4 regions of the Dorea sp. MB18-49 genome follow, and region 3 is predicted to be linked to each of the others. Evidence: predicted binding sites of a transcription regulator. Region 3 holds the regulator's gene; each other region holds the start of a gene.
The links. The regulator HrcA, encoded in region 3, represses chaperone genes, less so after heat shock. The targets are predictions, from matches to a motif close to TGTTAGCACTCNNNNNNNNNGAGTGCTAACA.
Positions count from the first base shown of each region.

Region 1 (4,410 bases), on a different contig from region 3:
CTGCCAGTATCAGACACGTATTCTCTTGCTGGTTTTCTGTTCCATCCCAGCCCATTTTTCCCTGTATCGGTTCTTCCTGTATGGTTCCCATCCGGGTATCCAGTATATATTGTTTCATCACCGTCACCTCTCGTTCATTTTCTCTCCAAATAGCACAAGAGCGGAGGAGCATTTCTTCGCTCCCCCGCTCACCTGTATCTTCGCATTAGCCTTCAATGGCAATGTATTTCTTTTCTTCTACTGCCGGTTTATCTTTCTTCGGAACAAGCAGTTTCAGAATACCATGTTTAAACTCTCCTTTGATATCCGCTTCCGTAACATTCTCTCCTACATAGAAGGAACGCTCGCAGGCTCCGGCATAACGCTCCCTGCGGATATATTTTCCGGATTTCTTCTCCTGCTCATCCTTGTCCAGGCCTTTCGCCGCACTGACGGTCATATAACCGTTGTCCAGTGAAACCTTGATCTCGTCTTTCTTGAATCCCGGAAGATCCATTTCCAGTTCAAAGCCGGAATCTGTCTCTTTGATATCAGTCTTCATCAGGCGTTTTGCATTGTGTCCGTACAGTTTTCTTTCTGTCTTTCTCAGATCTCTATCATCAAAGAATGGAAAATCACTCATAAAATCATCAAACAAATTTTCTCCAAAAATACTAGGCATTAACATACGTCATTCCTCCTTTTTATGAACCTGTCATGTCAGCCGGTCTTCCTTTGGAAGTCCGGCAGATTGAACATCTATGTCATGAATACATTATCCTTCAATGGCAATGTATTTCTTATTTTCCACAGCCTTCTGCTCTTCTTTTTTCGGAACCAGCATCTTCAATGTACCGTTTTCAAATTTGGCTTTGATATCTTCTTCAGTTACCGCATCACCAACATAAAAGCTTCTGCTGCAGGAACCAGTGTAACGTTCACGACGGATGTACTGTCCTTTATCATTTTTCTCTTCCTTCTTGGAATCTGAAGTAGCACTGATTGTCAGATAACCATCCTTCAATGCTGCCTTTACATCTTCCTTTTTTACTCCCGGAAGGTTCATTGTAATCTCATATCCATGTTCGGTATCCTTCACATCCGTCTTCATCAAACCATTTGACTCCGCTTCATTTTTTACGAATGGATAATCAAAAAAATCATCAAATAAGTTTTCTCCAAAAATACTAGGCATTAACATAAGTCATCTCTCCTTTTTTCTATGCATGTTTACCTTGTTTCTTTGGAACTGGGATGTTATAAGAAACTCAAGAGAATCTTTTTAACTCTCTTTGTTGTTCCTTCTTCTTTGTTCTATATGTACTATAGCACGTATATTAGCACTCGTCAATAGTGAGTGCTAATATTTTTGTGAACTTTCTGTGTCCCTTAAATGAAAAACTAACTTCCACCTTTAGTCTGTTTTGCTCTACATTAGGAACTGGGGGTGGAAGTTAGTCTTGCAATCGTTTATTCTATAAGAAATACCAGGGCTCCTCCCTGGTCATATCCTCCAACTACCGGAAATGGGATATTTTTATTGTATAGGAGGATTCATTTATGTCTACTAAAGCTACTGGAAACAAAAAACACCTTACCCTTGCTGATCGTGCTGCCATTGAACATGGTATCAGCCGTGGGGAAAATTTCACGCAGATTGCCTGCAGAATCAACAAGGATTCTTCTACCATTTCCAAGGAGATTCGGCGTCACCTTTTCCGGGTTCCTCATTTTCAAAACGAAACCCAGCGGAAGCGCTCAGAATGCGAGCATTTTCAGAACTGTGTAAAGCAGCATATCTGCGGGAATCAGACTTGTAATTCCTTATGCTGGAAATGCCGCCCTAAGCGCTGTTCCATGTATTGTCCTGACTTTACTCCCAGACTCTGCGAAAAGTTAAAAAAGCCCCCCTACGTGTGTAATGACTGCCCTCAGATACGCAACTGTTCCCACGACTTCTATTTCTACAGGGCCAATTATGCCAACGATATTTACAGTGAAACAAAATCTTCTTCACGCTCTGGGATTAACCAGACTCCTGAGTCCCTGGAACAGCTGGACCGTCTGGTTTCCCCTCTGCTTCTGCAGGGACAGCCTTTGTCCCATATCTTTGCTTCTAATCAGGAATCCGTCCCTTGTTCTATAAGGACCCTCTACAACTATATAGACCAGGGATACTTCACTGCAATCAACCTCGACCTTCCCCGGAAGGTCCGCTACAAAAAACGTCGGCAGGTCCGCAGAGAACCTGACAACACTGGATATAGAAAAGACAGATCCTATCAGGATTTTGAGAGATATCTGGAAAAGTTTCCAGATACAAATGTGGTGGAATTAGATGTGGTGGAAGGTGCCGGGGGAAAATCAGAACAAGTACTGTTGACCATGCTTTTCCGTAATTGTAGCCTTATGCTTATTTTTCTTATGGAGGCTGACAGGAAGGACAACGTACAAGATGTGTTTCAGCGAATATATACCCATCTGGGAGCAGAGCTATATCGAAAACTCTTTCCGGTCATTCTTACAGACAATGGTGCCTCATTCAAAGATCCAGCTATTTTTGAACGGCCTGAAGGTGAACTTCTATCCCGTGTCTTTTACTGCGATCCCATGGCTTCCTGGCAGAAGGGACGTCTGGAAAAAAATCATGAATTCATCCGTTATATTATCCCCAAAGGTACGACATTCGCAGGCTTGGACCAGGAGCAGGTAACTCTGATCACCAACCACATCAATAGCGTAGCAAGAGCCAGTTTAAACGGCTGCACCCCGTTTGAACTGGCTCTGCTGCTGATAGACAGAAAACTGCTGGACCTCTGCCAGCTGGAAAGGATTCCCGCCAACCAGGTGATCCTTAAGCCATCACTCTTGAAAAAGTAACTGCAAGATCCATTTCCGGCGCTGGTTTCATAATCAGGCCGGTGGAAGTTAATTTTTCAAAAGTACTTTCAGTGGTCCCAAAATCATGCCCATCTTCCAGAAAAAGCTTTGTTTTCTGCCCTTATTATATGTTAATTTTTACGAATAATCCAGAACTATATGGATGTTAGTCCTGCAAAAAGGTCTTATTTTACCTGTGCCAATGTATGGTGGAAGTTACTTTTTCATTCAACCAACTTTCTGTGTCCTTTCTATATTGTTTTGCTATTGCTTATTTAGTATATTTCAATTTGACATATACTATATCTAGTGTTACACTGTTCTTGTATCAATTATTTGTGTCAATCCGGAAAGGATTTATCACACGCAGTTTAGGTTTGAAACGTAGTCAGGAGTATTCCTATGCCCAACAAGCAGCAGGGACTTCTGGCTTTTTTTATTTTGCAGGAAACTGCATCTATTTTGAGAATGAACATAAGCGTCATTCTCTTTTTTTATGCCTGAACGCAGGGAAAGGAGGATTACGAAAACAAATGATTCCGGAACTGGCACGCCACAAAAGAAAGGAGACTCTATGTCAATCAAAAGAATTAAGAACCTTGTAAAACAACTCAATGAATACCGTCATGCCTACTACAATCAGGATGCCCCTCTGGTATCCGATGCCGAGTATGACCGGCTCTTTGACAAACTGAAGGAACTGGAGGAACAGACTGGTTTCATCCTGTCAAATTCTCCGACACAGACGGTTGGATATTATCCGGTTAGTGAACTTGCCAAAGTCACCCATCCGATTCCACTGCTCTCGCTTGAGAAAACAAAACTGATTTCAGAGCTTTTAGATTTCATGAAAGGACAGGAAGTTCTCTTTATGCTGAAACTGGACGGTTTGACTACCAAACTCATTTACGAAGATGGCAGACTGATTCAGGCTTCTACCCGTGGAGATGGTGAAGTGGGGGAAGATATTACACACAATATCCCGGCATTTTTAAATGTACCGCTTACCATTCCACACAAAGAACGTCTGGTCATTACCGGTGAGTCTTTTATACCAACCAATGATTTTGAACGTCTGAAAGATACTCTGCGTGATGGAAATGGAAAACCTTATAAAAACGGACGTAATTTTGCTTCCGGATCAGTACGAAGTCTTGATCCGAAGAACTGTATCGGACGTTGTGTTCGCTTTCTTCCGTTCAATGTATTAGAAGGAATGGAGGATGTTCCCTTCCCGGACAGCAGAGCCTGCAAATTAGAAGGTTTAACACACTTGGGCTTTGGTTACTGCCCGTTTTTCTCAATTTCAGGAACCGGACTTTCAAGAGAATATGCGGAGAAATTCATTCAGGAATTGGTATCCACAGCAGCTAATTTACATCTTCCTATCGATGGCATTGTCATGATTTTTGACAGTCTCAGCTACTCCAAAAGCTGCGGAAAAACCGGACACCACTATAAGGACGGCCTCGCCTATAAGTTTGAGGATGATACCTACGAAACTTTCTTGCGTGAAATTGAATGGACACCGACCAGATTCGGAGAGATTGC
Region 1 covers NZ_JAMOYX010000054.1:11,994-16,403, reverse strand. The annotation lists gene NCY30_RS12960 (hypothetical protein) at 1-118, opposite strand, end outside; gene NCY30_RS12955 (Hsp20/alpha crystallin family protein) at 206-667, opposite strand; gene NCY30_RS12950 (Hsp20/alpha crystallin family protein) at 755-1,180, opposite strand; gene NCY30_RS12945 (IS30 family transposase) at 1,540-2,859, shown strand; gene ligA (NAD-dependent DNA ligase LigA) at 3,434-4,410, shown strand, end outside.
Region 1: the regulator HrcA is predicted to act here: its motif matches at 1,315-1,345, upstream of NCY30_RS12950 (Hsp20/alpha crystallin family protein).

Region 2 (4,410 bases), on a different contig from region 3:
AACTGGAAGAATCAAGTGCGACGGTACAGCTTGCAGCAGAAGCTCTCGGTGTAGAGCAGGGAATGATCGCAAAGACGATGTCATTTCTGGTTGATGGAGAACCAATCCTGATCCTGACAGAGGGAACGGCGAAGGTTGATAACCGTAAATATAAGGATCAGTTTCATGTGAAGGCGAAGATGATTCCATTCGATGAAGTAGAAGAATATATCGGACATGCCCCGGGCGGTGTGTGTCCATTTGGAATTAAAGATGGAATTAAAGTTTATCTAGATGAATCTCTGAAACGTTTTGAGACGGTATATCCTGCAGCTGGTAATGACCACAGTGCAGTCAGACTTACGATTGCAGAACTGGAAGACGTTGCCGGGGCATGTGGATGGATTGATGTATGTAAAGAAATGTAAAGAAAGAGAGAAAGTGGATTGTCGGTAGATGATTCGCTTTTTTCTATGCATTTGCAAGGAACTGCCAGTGGAAGGTTATGTAGGTGCCGGATTCGCTGTATCTTTGAAAGAAGTATTGACATGATGTCAGAAAAGAATTACACTACAGGTAGTGACAACGTGTCAGAATGAAAGAAGGGATAGATTTGAAGACAGGTTACCGCCTGTATCATATCCGGTTTGAACAGTGATAAGTTCGAAGATGAACAGTCTGAATGTCAGAAAACATAAACATGGAGGAAAGAGGCATATGGAATATACGAAACTTGGAAATACAGATATCGAAGTATCAAAATTATGTGTAGGCTGCATGAGCTTTGGAAAAGCCGGAACGATGCATGACTGGACACTGGATGAGAAGCAGACGGATGAGATGGTGGCACATGCACTGGATCTTGGAATCAATTTTTTTGATACAGCAAATGGATATTCGGCAGGAACAAGTGAAGAATACCTTGGAAAAGCATTAAAGAATCATACAACAAGAGACAAAGTAGTGATTGCATCGAAAGTATATTTTAATGAAGGAAGACTTTCCAAAGGAGCTATCTTCCGGGAAATCGATGGAACATTAAAACGTCTCGGAACCGATTATCTGGACATTTATATCATTCACAGATTTGACTATGAGACGCCGATTGAAGAGACGATGGAAGCGCTTCATGATCTGGTGAAGATGGGGAAGGTACGTGCGATCGGAGCATCTGCCATGTATGGATATCAGTTCCATAATATGCAGCTTGCGGCAAAAGAACACGGTTGGACACCATTTTCTGTAATGGAGAATCATTATAATCTACTGTACCGTGAAGATGAAAGAGAATTGATTCCTATCTGTAAACAGATGAATGTCTCACTGATGCCATATAGCCCGCTTGCAGCAGGACACCTTGCAAGAACGACATGGAAATCCGAATCTTTAAGAGGAAGAACGGACAGAGTTGCGGTTGGCAAATATGACCGTATGGAAGACGCAGATATGAAGATTGTCACCCGCGTACACGAACTTGCAGAAAAGTATCAGTGTAAGATGTCGCAGATCGCAATCGCATGGCAGTGGGCAAAAGGTGTTACTTCGCCGATCATCGGTGCAACGAAGATGCAGTATCTGGATGATGCGGCAGGTGCATTGAACGTTCGACTGACAGCAGAAGGCATTGCATATCTGGAAGAGTGTTATGTACCACATCCGATTGTTGGTGCGATTGATAAGAATCCGGCGCAGGGTGTGATGTTGTTGGATGAGAAGAAATAGAGAAAATTATGAATAGACAGTAAAGCAGATGGAGAATATCTGGTTGATAAAATTAATATTTCAGAAAGGCAAGTATCACAAAAAAAGATACTTGCCTTTTTCGTAACTATGCGATCAGAAGAAACTATCAATGATGGGTACTGTCGCGCTAGATTATATTTTTACTGGAATGGAAGGAGAAAAAGTGCTGCATACCCGGAGCCGGGAATATGTTGTGAATGAAATATGGAAGTAGATTTTTCATTTTACGGGTACACAAATTTTTTGAAAAAATTAGCACTCACCTCTTGACAGTGCTAATAATGCGTGCTATAGTACAGATAGAACAAAGGAAGAGAGATAAAGAATCAAAGATATGAAGCCGACAGCATTCATACAAGATTCAAACATCCGGAATCCCGAAGTTCCAGCAAACAACACCTCGGAATTCTCCGATCGTGCTAATTATAAATTTTTATCATTTGGAAGGAGATATGACTTATGATGATGCCTAGTATTTTTGGAGAAAACTTATTTGATGACTTTATGAACGATTTTTCATTCCCAACATTCCCGAATGTTGACAAAGAACTGTATGGAAAACACGCAAAGAACTTAATGAAGACAGATGTAAAAGAGACAGAGAATGCATATGAGATAGACATTGACTTGCCGGGATTTAAGAAAGATGAGATCCAGATGGAACTGAAAGACGGCGTACTTACCGTCAGTGCAGCCAAAGGACTGGACAAAGATGAGGAAGACAAGAAAGGTAATTACATTAGAAAAGAGCGTTATGCAGGCAGCATGAGCAGAAGCTTCTATGTAGGAAAACATGTAACCGTAGAGGATGTACATCCGAAATATGAAAGTGGAATCCTTTCCTTCAGTGTTCCGAAAGCAGAAGCAAAACCGGTAGAAGAGAAGAAACATTACATTTCAATCGAAGGTTAATGACAGGCAGATGCGGGAAACGATAAGTGACGGTATAGCCTGTATGGCAAAAGAGTAAACGTACCCCACAGGTGTTAAGCCTGTGGGGTACAATATCATAAAGAGAAAATAATCAGGATAACGTAAGAAACTCACATATTCCACGAAATCCTGTTCACATAGATGAAGATAATAGAAAATAATATAGAATAAATGACGGGAGGGAGAACTATGGCGGCAAAAAGAGATTATTATGATGTTCTTGGAATCAGCAGGAGTGCGGACAAGAGTACAATAAAAAGAGCATATCGTAAACTGGCCAAGAAATACCACCCGGATACCAATGCCGGAAATGCACAGGCAGAAGAAAAGTTCAAGGAAGCGACAGAAGCCTATAATGTGCTGAGTAATCCGGAGAAAAAGAAATTATATGATCAGTTTGGCCATGCAGCTTTTGATGGCAGTGCAGGCGGCAGTGGAGCATATGGCTATGGAAGCGGACCTGGCGGCGGTACTTACAGTTATACCGGACCGAATGGAAGCTTCCAGGAATATCATTTCGAAGGCGGCGATATGGACGATATCCTGAAGAATATATTTGGCGGCGGATTCTCGGAAGGCAGTGGAAGCGAGTTCCATGGATTTGGCGGATTTGGAAATAGTGGATCAGGAAGGACACGTACGTCCGGAAGAAGTTATGAAAGCAGCGGATTCGGAAATGGATTTGGAAATCATGGATTCGGCGGAGGAGGAAATTTCCGTCAGGATGGTTCCGATGTGACCGCTGAGATAGATGTGACATTTGACGAGGCTGCATTTGGAGGAGATAAAGTCATCCGGCTGTCAGACGCACAGGGCAGTAATGCAGCAGGAAAATCACTGAAAGTGCATATCCCGGCCGGCATCAGTGACGGAAAAAGTATCCGTCTGCGTGGCAAAGGAATGCCTGGACTTTCAGGAGGCAAGGCAGGAGATCTGTTGCTGAAAGTGAGAGTTGGTAAACGACCGGGATTTGAGCGAAAAGATATGGATGTATATTCAACTGTCATGATTCCGTTTACTACAGCAGTATTAGGTGGTGAAGCAGTTGTACAGACGCTTACCGGAAGGGTAGTGTGCAAGATTAATCCGGGAACACAGTCCGGAACAAAGATTCGGTTAAAAGGTAAAGGAATCGTGTCTATGAAGGATGCAGGAAGATATGGAGATCAGTATGTGACTGTTCAGATAGATGTACCAAAGAATCTAAGCAATGAGGCAAAAAGAAAATTGAAAGAATTCGAAGCTGCGTGTAAGAACGGAAGCAGAGGGGCAGCATAATTTATAAATTGTTATGCATCATTTTATCCAAAAGGATTTAGATAAAAATTCAGGAAAGGTAAAATGATGCATTTTTTCTGTATTGACGCTCACTTTAGAAAGAATTATAATAAAATAATTAGAGACAATGAATTTGTATACCCATACAGGTTATTGAAATATATGCTAAGGAGATAAGTAAGATGAGCAAGATTATTTTAACTGGTGACCGACCGACAGGACGTCTTCACGTCGGTCATTATGTAGGTTCTTTGAAAGAACGTGTAAAATTACAGAATTCAGGAGAATATGACGAGATTTATATTATGATCGCAGATGCGCAGGCATTGACTGATAATGCCGAACATCCGGAGAAGGTACGTCAGAATATTATGAACGTAGCATTGGATTATCTGGCATGCGGAATCGATCCTGAGAAATGTCACATTTTTATTCAGTCCATGGTTCCGGAACTGACAGAGTTAACATTCTATTATA
Region 2 covers NZ_JAMOYX010000020.1:34,475-38,884, forward strand. The annotation lists gene NCY30_RS07815 (YbaK/EbsC family protein) at 1-407, shown strand, start outside; gene NCY30_RS07820 (aldo/keto reductase) at 697-1,701, shown strand; gene NCY30_RS07825 (Hsp20/alpha crystallin family protein) at 2,182-2,634, shown strand; gene NCY30_RS07830 (DnaJ C-terminal domain-containing protein) at 2,845-3,933, shown strand; gene trpS (tryptophan--tRNA ligase) at 4,116-4,410, shown strand, end outside.
Region 2: the regulator HrcA is predicted to act here: its motif matches at 1,973-2,003, upstream of NCY30_RS07825 (Hsp20/alpha crystallin family protein).

Region 3 (4,410 bases):
GATAAGGAATTTGTAAAAGAGATTCATCATATGGTCCCAATCTTTGACCTGGAACTGGATGACACACCATTTATGCGTCCGATATTGATCTATGCGGAAAACTTTAAGAAAAAGATCATGGAATATGAAGTGCTACGTACTACGCTGGAAGATAAAAGACCGGACGAGATATTAACACTGGAGGATGTGAAGAAGGGGGCAGCATCACTCGAAGAATTGGTTGCACAGCTTACGGTAGAAGAGATGGCCGATCTTTGTGTCGGAACCGAACGACTGGAAGAAGGCGGCAATGTAATCGGGTCATCTTCTGCATGTGTGCCGGGAGCAGCAGGGGATACGACGTCGGCACTGATCGAGAAGCGGAAGATCCCGAATCTGATCCTTGCAGATGGACCGGCAGGATTACGGTTACAGACACATTTTAAAACGGATAAAGAAGGCAATAAATTACCGGGTGGGGAACAGTTCGGAATGGAAATTGCACCGTTTGCGAAAGAGCAGCCGGAAGGAGCGCAGGATTATTACCAGTACTGTACGGCAATCCCGATTGCGACGACACTTGCGCAGTCATGGGATGTGGATCTTATCAAGAGAATGGGTGAGATTGTCGGAGAAGAGATGGAACAGTTTCATATTCACCTGTGGCTGGCACCGGGCATGAATATTCACAGAAATCCATTGTGTGGAAGAAACTTTGAATATTATTCGGAAGATCCACTGCTTACCGGACTGTGTGCGGCAGCCGATACAAAGGGTGTACAGTCTTACAAAGGACATGGAACGACGATCAAGCATTTTGCGGCAAATAATCAGGAAGACAACCGTATGTTCACGAACGCACATATCAGCGAACGTGCATTAAGAGAAATCTATCTGAAAGGATTCGAAATTGCGGTGAAGACAGCACAGCCATATGCGATCATGACATCGTATAATCTGATCAATGGAACACATGCCGCCAATCATTATGACATGCTTCAGAATGTAGCGCGTGATGAATGGGGATTTGAAGGCTTTATTATGACAGACTGGTATACGTCTCAGGATACGACGGCACTTGGAATGGTATCAGAAAGCGGAAAATACAGCTATTCCGATGGTGTACAGTGCATTAAGGCAGGAAATGATCTTCAGATGCCAGGATGCAGGAAAAATGTAGAGGATATTGTAGACGGCGTAAAAAATGGAAGGATTACCAAAGCGGATCTCCAGAGATGTGCAAAACATATCCTTGGAATTGCGTTAAAAACAATATAAACGAAAAAGAATAAAGTGATTAACAGGCAGACAATATATTATAAGTAGTCTGCCTGTTTGCGTTGATGTGCATTCGAAAGAAGTGGTAATCAGAAGGTTTTTTACATTTTCTAAAAAATATCTAAACAGTGTTGACAAAAATATGTGAGAGTGCTATCTTAATAGTCGAAAGGTGTTAGCACTCAGATAAAAAGAGTGCTAATAACCAGAAACCGAAAGGAGGAGGTACCGGTGATAAATCATGAAGAGATGAGTGAAAGAAAACTGAAAATACTTCATGCAATCATCCAGAATTATCTGGAGACAGGTGAACCGGTTGGTTCCAGAACGATTTCCAAGTACACGGATCTGAATCTTAGTTCAGCAACGATCCGTAATGAGATGGCAGATCTGGAAGAGATGGGATATATCATCCAGCCTCATACGTCGGCAGGACGTATTCCTTCGGATAAAGGATACAGGCTCTATGTAGATATGCTGATGGAGGAGAAAGAGCAGGAGCTGAATGAGATGCAGGATCAGATGCTTGACAAAGCAGATAAGATGGATCAGCTTTTGAAACAGGCAGCAAAGGTTCTTGCAACGAATACCAACTATGCAACGATGGTTTCGACTCCGATGAACAATTCAAACAAGATTAAGTTCATCCAGTTATCTATGGTAGATGAGGAACAGGTGATCGCAGTCATCGTACTGGGAGGCAATGTGATCAAGAATAAGATCATTAACATTGATGAGCCGATCAGCAATGAGAATCTGTTAAAGCTGAATATGCTGCTGAATACAACACTCAACGGCATGTCGATCGAAGAAATCAACCTGGGATTGATCGCCAGATTAAAGGAGCAGGCAGGAATCCACAGTCAGGTAGTCGGATATGTACTGGATGCAGTTGCAGATGCGATTCATGTAGATGATGATATGCAGATCTACACAAGCGGTGCGACGAACATTTTCAAATATCCGGAGCTGAGTGATAACCAGAGCGCACAGGAAATCATCAGTGCATTTGAAGAAAAACAGCAGTTATCCGAACTGGTTACACAGACCCTGGCACAGGATGAGAATACCGGCATTCAGGTATATATCGGAGATGAGACTCCGGTACAGACTATGAGAGACTGCAGTGTCGTAACTGCAACCTACGAACTGGGTGATGGTATGAAGGGAACGATAGGAATTATCGGACCGAAACGTATGGATTATGAACATGTTTTAAAATCTATGAAACGTCTCCAGACAGAACTGGATCAGATGTTCCATAAGAATGATAGAAAGGTGGAATAACCCTTGGAAAATAAGCAGGAAAAAAGCCAGGAAGATATGGTAAAAGAAGCTGTAGAAGAGGCAAAAAAATCTGCTGCTGAAGCAAAAGAAGCAGAGACGGATACAGACGAGACAACAGAAACTTCTGAAAAAGTGGAAAACGAAGAAGCCGAAGAGACAGCGAAAGATACAGAAAAGAAATCTGGCAAAAAATTATTTGGCAAGAAAAAAGATAAAAAAGACGAGAAGATCGAAGAGCTTACAGATAAGCTTACCCGTCAGATGGCAGAGTTTGATAACTTCCGCAAACGTACAGAAAAGGAAAAATCCCAGATGTACGAAGTTGGAGCGAAAGATATCATAGAGAAGATTCTTCCAGTTGTAGACAACTTTGAAAGAGGTCTGGATGCAGTGAAGGAAGAAGACAAAGAAGATCCGTTCGTTCAGGGAATGGAGAAGGTGTATAAACATCTGCTTACCACTCTGGAAGGAATCGAGGTTAAGCCTATTGAAGCAGTAGGCCAGCCGTTTGATCCGAATTTCCACAACGCAGTGATGCATGTGGAAGATGAAAACTTCGGTGAGAATATTGTTGCCGAGGAATTTCAGAAGGGCTACACATACCGTGATTCAGTTGTAAGACACAGCATGGTAAAAGTAGCAAACTAGAAACAAGAACATTCACAATTATCAGAATAAAAAATCATACAGGAGGAAATTTATCATGGGTAAAATTATAGGTATTGATTTAGGAACAACAAACAGCTGTGTAGCCGTAATGGAAGGTGGACAGCCAACAGTTATCGCCAACACAGAAGGCGCAAGAACAACACCATCTGTAGTAGCATTTACAAAGACAGGTGAGCGTCTTGTCGGAGAACCTGCAAAACGTCAGGCAGTAACAAACGCAGAGAGAACAATCTCTTCTATCAAGAGAGAGATGGGAACCGACTACAAGGTAACAATTGAAGATAAGAAATATTCTCCACAGGAGATCTCAGCAATGATCCTTCAGAAACTGAAAGCAGATGCAGAAGGATATCTTGGAGAAAAAGTAACAGAAGCTGTTATCACAGTACCTGCTTACTTCAACGATGCTCAGCGTCAGGCAACAAAAGATGCAGGTAAGATTGCAGGACTTGATGTAAAACGTATCATCAACGAGCCAACAGCAGCAGCTCTTGCATATGGTCTTGACAATGAAAAAGAACAGAAGATCATGGTATATGACCTTGGTGGTGGTACATTCGACGTATCTGTTATCGAGATCGGTGACGGAGTTATCGAAGTATTATCTACAGCCGGTAACAACAGACTTGGTGGAGATGACTTCGACCAGAAGATTACAGACTACATGATCGCTGAATTTAAGAAACAGGAAGGTGTTGACTTATCTGCAGATAAGATGGCACTTCAGAGATTAAAAGAAGCAGCTGAGAAAGCTAAAAAAGAACTTTCTTCAGCAACAACAACAAACATCAACCTTCCATTCATCACAGCTACAGCAGAAGGTCCAAAACATTTCGATATGAACCTTACAAGAGCTAAATTTGATGAACTGACACATGATCTTGTACTGAAGACATCTGAGCCGGTACAGAGAGCATTATCAGATGCTGGTATCACAGCTTCTGAACTTGGTCAGGTACTGTTAGTTGGTGGATCTACACGTATCCCTGCAGTACAGGAAGAAGTAAAACGTCTGACAGGTAAAGAGCCAAGCAAATCTCTGAACCCGGATGAGTGTGTAGCACTTGGAGCATCTGTTCAGGGTGGTAAACTTGCAGGAGATACAGGCGCCGGCGACATCCTTCTTCTGGATGTAACTCCACTGTCACTGTCTATCGAGACAATGGGTGGTGTAGCTACTCGTCTGATCGAGAGAAA
Region 3 covers NZ_JAMOYX010000024.1:19,991-24,400, forward strand. The annotation lists gene NCY30_RS08595 (glycoside hydrolase family 3 protein) at 1-1,257, shown strand, start outside; gene hrcA (heat-inducible transcriptional repressor HrcA) at 1,507-2,544, shown strand; gene grpE (nucleotide exchange factor GrpE) at 2,581-3,192, shown strand; gene dnaK (molecular chaperone DnaK) at 3,248-4,410, shown strand, end outside.

Region 4 (4,410 bases), on a different contig from region 3:
TCTATGATGATCGTATCCTGTGCTCCAACGTCACCTTGCAGCATCAGTTTTGCTGCCAGTGTATCGACATGTTTCTGGAGGAATCTCTTCAGTGGTCTTGCACCATAGTTCGGATCGTATCCTCCGTCTACGACATATTTCTTCGCATCTTCGGTCAGGAAGATTGAAATCTCACGATCAGCCAGACGTTTGTTGACATCAGCTACTAATAAGTCAATAATGTCATAAATATTGTCTTTCGTCAATGGTTTGAACATGATCGTCTCATCCAGACGGTTCAGGAACTCTGGTCTGAAGTGTGCTCTTAAGTCTTCCATTACCGCATTCTGGCTCTCCTGGCTGATGTTGCCATTTTCGTCCATACCATCCAGCAGATACTGAGATCCAATATTGGATGTCATGATCAGGATCGTATTCTTAAAGTCCACGGTACGTCCCTGTGAATCGGTGATACGTCCGTCATCTAATACCTGTAACAAGATATTGAATACATCCGGATGTGCCTTTTCTACCTCATCAAACAGTACAACCGAATAAGGTCTTCTTCTGACTGCCTCGGTAAGCTGACCGCCTTCATCGTATCCGACATATCCCGGAGGCGCTCCGATCAGACGTGACACAGAATATTTCTCCATGTACTCACTCATATCAATACGTACCATGTTGTTCTCATCGTCGAACAGATTCTCTGCCAGTGCTTTGGCAAGCTCTGTCTTACCTACACCGGTAGGTCCAAGGAACAGGAACGAACCGATTGGTTTGGTCGGGTCTTTGATTCCTGCTTTGGAACGGATGATGGCTTCTGTTACCAGTTCTACCGCTTCATCCTGTCCGATGACTCTCTTATGCAGTTCATCACCTAAATGTAAAGTCTTGCTTCGTTCGCTTTCATTTAACTTGGCAACCGGAATTCCTGTCCAGCGGGATACGATTCTTCCGATCTCTTCGTCATTGACACTTTCGTGTACGAGAGACAGATCTTCGTCTTTTACCTTTGCTTCTTCCTCTTCTAACTGTTTCTGAAGCTGTGGCAGTTTGCCATACTGAAGTTCTGCTGCCTTCTCCAGATCATAGGAATGCTGTGCTCTTTCGATGTCTTTATTGACCTGCTCAATCTCTTCACGTAGTTTCTGTACACGTTCGACACCGACTTTTTCATTGTCCCACTGTGCTTTCTTACCGGCAAATTCATCTCTAAGCTCTGCCAGTTCCTGCTGTAAGTGTTCCAGACGTTCTTTACTTAACCGGTCATCTTCTTTCTTAAGAGCCGTCTCTTCAATCTCCATCTGCATGATCTTACGGTTCAGCTCATCCATCTCTGCCGGCATAGAATCCAGTTCTGTCTTAACCAATGCACACGCCTCATCTACAAGGTCGATAGCCTTATCCGGAAGGAAACGGTCGGAAATGTAACGGTCAGATAATCTTGCGGCTGCTACCAGGGCACCATCTGTGATCTTCACACCATGGAATACTTCATAACGCTCTTTCAATCCACGAAGGATAGAAATGGTATCTTCAACGGTGGGTTCTTCTACCATAACCGGTTGGAAACGTCTCTCAAGTGCGGCATCCTTTTCAATATACTGACGGTATTCATCCAGTGTCGTTGCACCGATACAGTGGAGTTCACCTCTTGCCAGCATAGGTTTTAACATATTACCGGCATCCATGGCTCCGTCTGTCTTACCTGCTCCGACAATGGTGTGTAACTCATCGATGAACAGAATGATCCTTCCGTCACTGTTCTTGACTTCTTCGAGTACTGCTTTCAGACGTTCCTCGAATTCACCACGATATTTGGCACCTGCTACCAGAGCACCCATATCCAAGGAGAAGATTGTCTTCTCTTTCAGTCCTTCCGGTACATCACCGCGTACAATACGCTGTGCAAGACCTTCTACAACTGCTGTCTTACCTACACCAGGTTCACCAATCAGGACCGGGTTGTTCTTCGTCTTACGGGAAAGGATTCTGACCACATTACGGATCTCGGAATCACGTCCGATAACCGGATCCATCTTCTGTTCTCTTGCTCTTTCTACCAGATCGGTACCATATTTGTTCAATGTATCATAGGTATCTTCCGGGTTATCGCTGGTCACTCTCTGATTACCTCTGACGGTTGATAATGCCTGTAAAAATCCTTCTTTCGAAATTCCCACTTCACGGAAAAGTGCCTTCATATCTTTACTTGCATATTTCATCATTGCCAGGAAAAGATGTTCTACAGATACATATTCATCTCCCATAGCTTTTGCTTCGTCTTCACCGTGTACCAGTGCATTGTTCAGATCCTGTCCGACATACTGCTGTCCGCCCTGGACTTTCGGACGTTTCTGAATGGCTTCTTCTACTCTGTTAATGATGAGGTTCTTATCAAGCCCCATCTTTTCCATCAGTTTCGCGATCAGGCTATCATCCTGTGTCAGCAACGCATAGAGCAGATGCTCCTGTGCAATCTCTTGGTTGCCATAGTCCATTGCAATACGTTCACAGTTCTGAACAGCCTGCAGTGATTTCTGTGTAAATTTATTTATATTCATATAGACAACCTCCTTTTCACTCTTGTTCTATTTGCAATATAACATTACATCGTTTTATTAGCACTGTCAACCCTCGAGTGCTAATTTTGTTGTATTTTTTTGCCACAGAAGGATTGCTCCCACCGTGGCAACGGTTCTTACCTTATTTAATTATCCCTCAATGGAAATATAATTTTTCTTTTCTTCCACTGGTTTTGCTTCCTCTTTCGGAACACTGAAGGAGAGGATTCCGTTCTCGTATTTCGGATGTACATCCTCTACGGTTACGTGTTTTCCTACATAGAAGCTTCTGCTCATGCTGCCTGCATAACGCTCTTTTCTGATGTAGTTACCTTTCTTGTCTTCCTCATCTTTGTCCAGTCCTTTGGCTGCGCTGATGGTAAGCACTCCATCATTCAGCTCCATCTGAATCTCATCTTTCTTAAATCCCGGAAGATCCATATCTACTTCATAACCTTTCTCGGTTTCTTTTACATCTGTCTTCATTAAATTCTTTGCATGTTTTCCATACAGTTCTTTGTCTACATCCGGAAATGCAGGTAATCTGAAATCGTTCATAAAATCATCAAATAAATTTTCTCCCAAAATACTAGGCATCATCATAAGTCATTTCTCCTTCCAAATGTTTAAAATGTATTGTTAGCATCATCGGATAATTCCTGGATGTTGTTTGCTGGAACTTCTGGAGTTTCGATTCGGAATCATATCTTTGATTCTTTATCTTTCTTCCTTTGTTCTATTTGTACTATAACATACTTTGTTAGCACTGTCTAGAGGCGAGTGCTAATTTTTTGATTTTTTTTTGCAAAACTTTTCAATGTTATACTCCAAAATGTAACATTTACGCTCGCAAATACTGCATCTATAAAATAATAATTTTTCTGTTGAGAAATTTAATGTCTAAAAAACTATGGAATCAGAAATAATCATGTTCAAAAAATGTTACTCCAACTAGTAAATTTTACAGATGCACAACTCCGTGGTATCTGGAACTGTCTACAAACTACCTACAATGAATTACTCAGCAAATCCTATCAAAAAAAAGGAAAAAAGCCTACCATTATCCGTAGAATACTCCACAGATAATAGTAGGCTTGACTCACTCATTAACAGTTACCTGCATTACCGTTACAGCCATGCTTATCTTCACCACAATGATGTTCTCCGCAGGAATGCTCGTGTTCATGATGGGTGCAATGCACTTCCGGATTATAGTTCAGGTTTCCGGCTATATAATTTTCTGTCTACAAAATTTCCTTTTCTTTTTGACATTATATTGCCGATAACAAGCTTAAGCTGCTTTTTGCCGTCACTCAGCCATTTATCAACTCTATTCTTATTCGTAAGGTCAAATACCGGTGTCCATGTATCCGGCATAATCACACTATAGTAGGCATCAAAGTTCTGCCCATTATGAGCCATAATCTTCTTCGCCATACTGCCAGCCTCACCTGTCGTTGCTCCATAGCTGGTAAGGAAAAATGTATATCCACAATTTTCAATTCTGAGCTTTCCCAGATATTCTGCAACAATCCGTGGAAGACGCCAGAAATAAGTCGGTACCACCATTCCAAATATTTTTTCATTGGAGAAACAATACTTATCCTCACAGATGCAGTCTACGATAGACATACATTTTTCATCTGTTTTCTCCGCAATCTGTTCTGCAATATATTTCCCGTTTCCTGTTGCACTGAAATACAAAATCATTTTCTGTGAGCCTCCCTTTCGACACTGCCAAGCAAAAAGCAAACCGCCTGTAATGCTTCCTCTTTGCTTAATTGCTCCTTCGCCAAAAACATTTTTCCATATCCATGTCTTTCATAATTGCAATCCAGCAATAATCCATCAGATCATAAATGTC
Region 4 covers NZ_JAMOYX010000017.1:33,658-38,067, forward strand. The annotation lists gene clpB (ATP-dependent chaperone ClpB) at 1-2,546, opposite strand, end outside; gene NCY30_RS07030 (Hsp20/alpha crystallin family protein) at 2,697-3,149, opposite strand; gene NCY30_RS07035 (EFR1 family ferrodoxin) at 3,756-4,256, opposite strand.
Region 4: the regulator HrcA is predicted to act here: its motif matches at 2,602-2,632, upstream of clpB (ATP-dependent chaperone ClpB).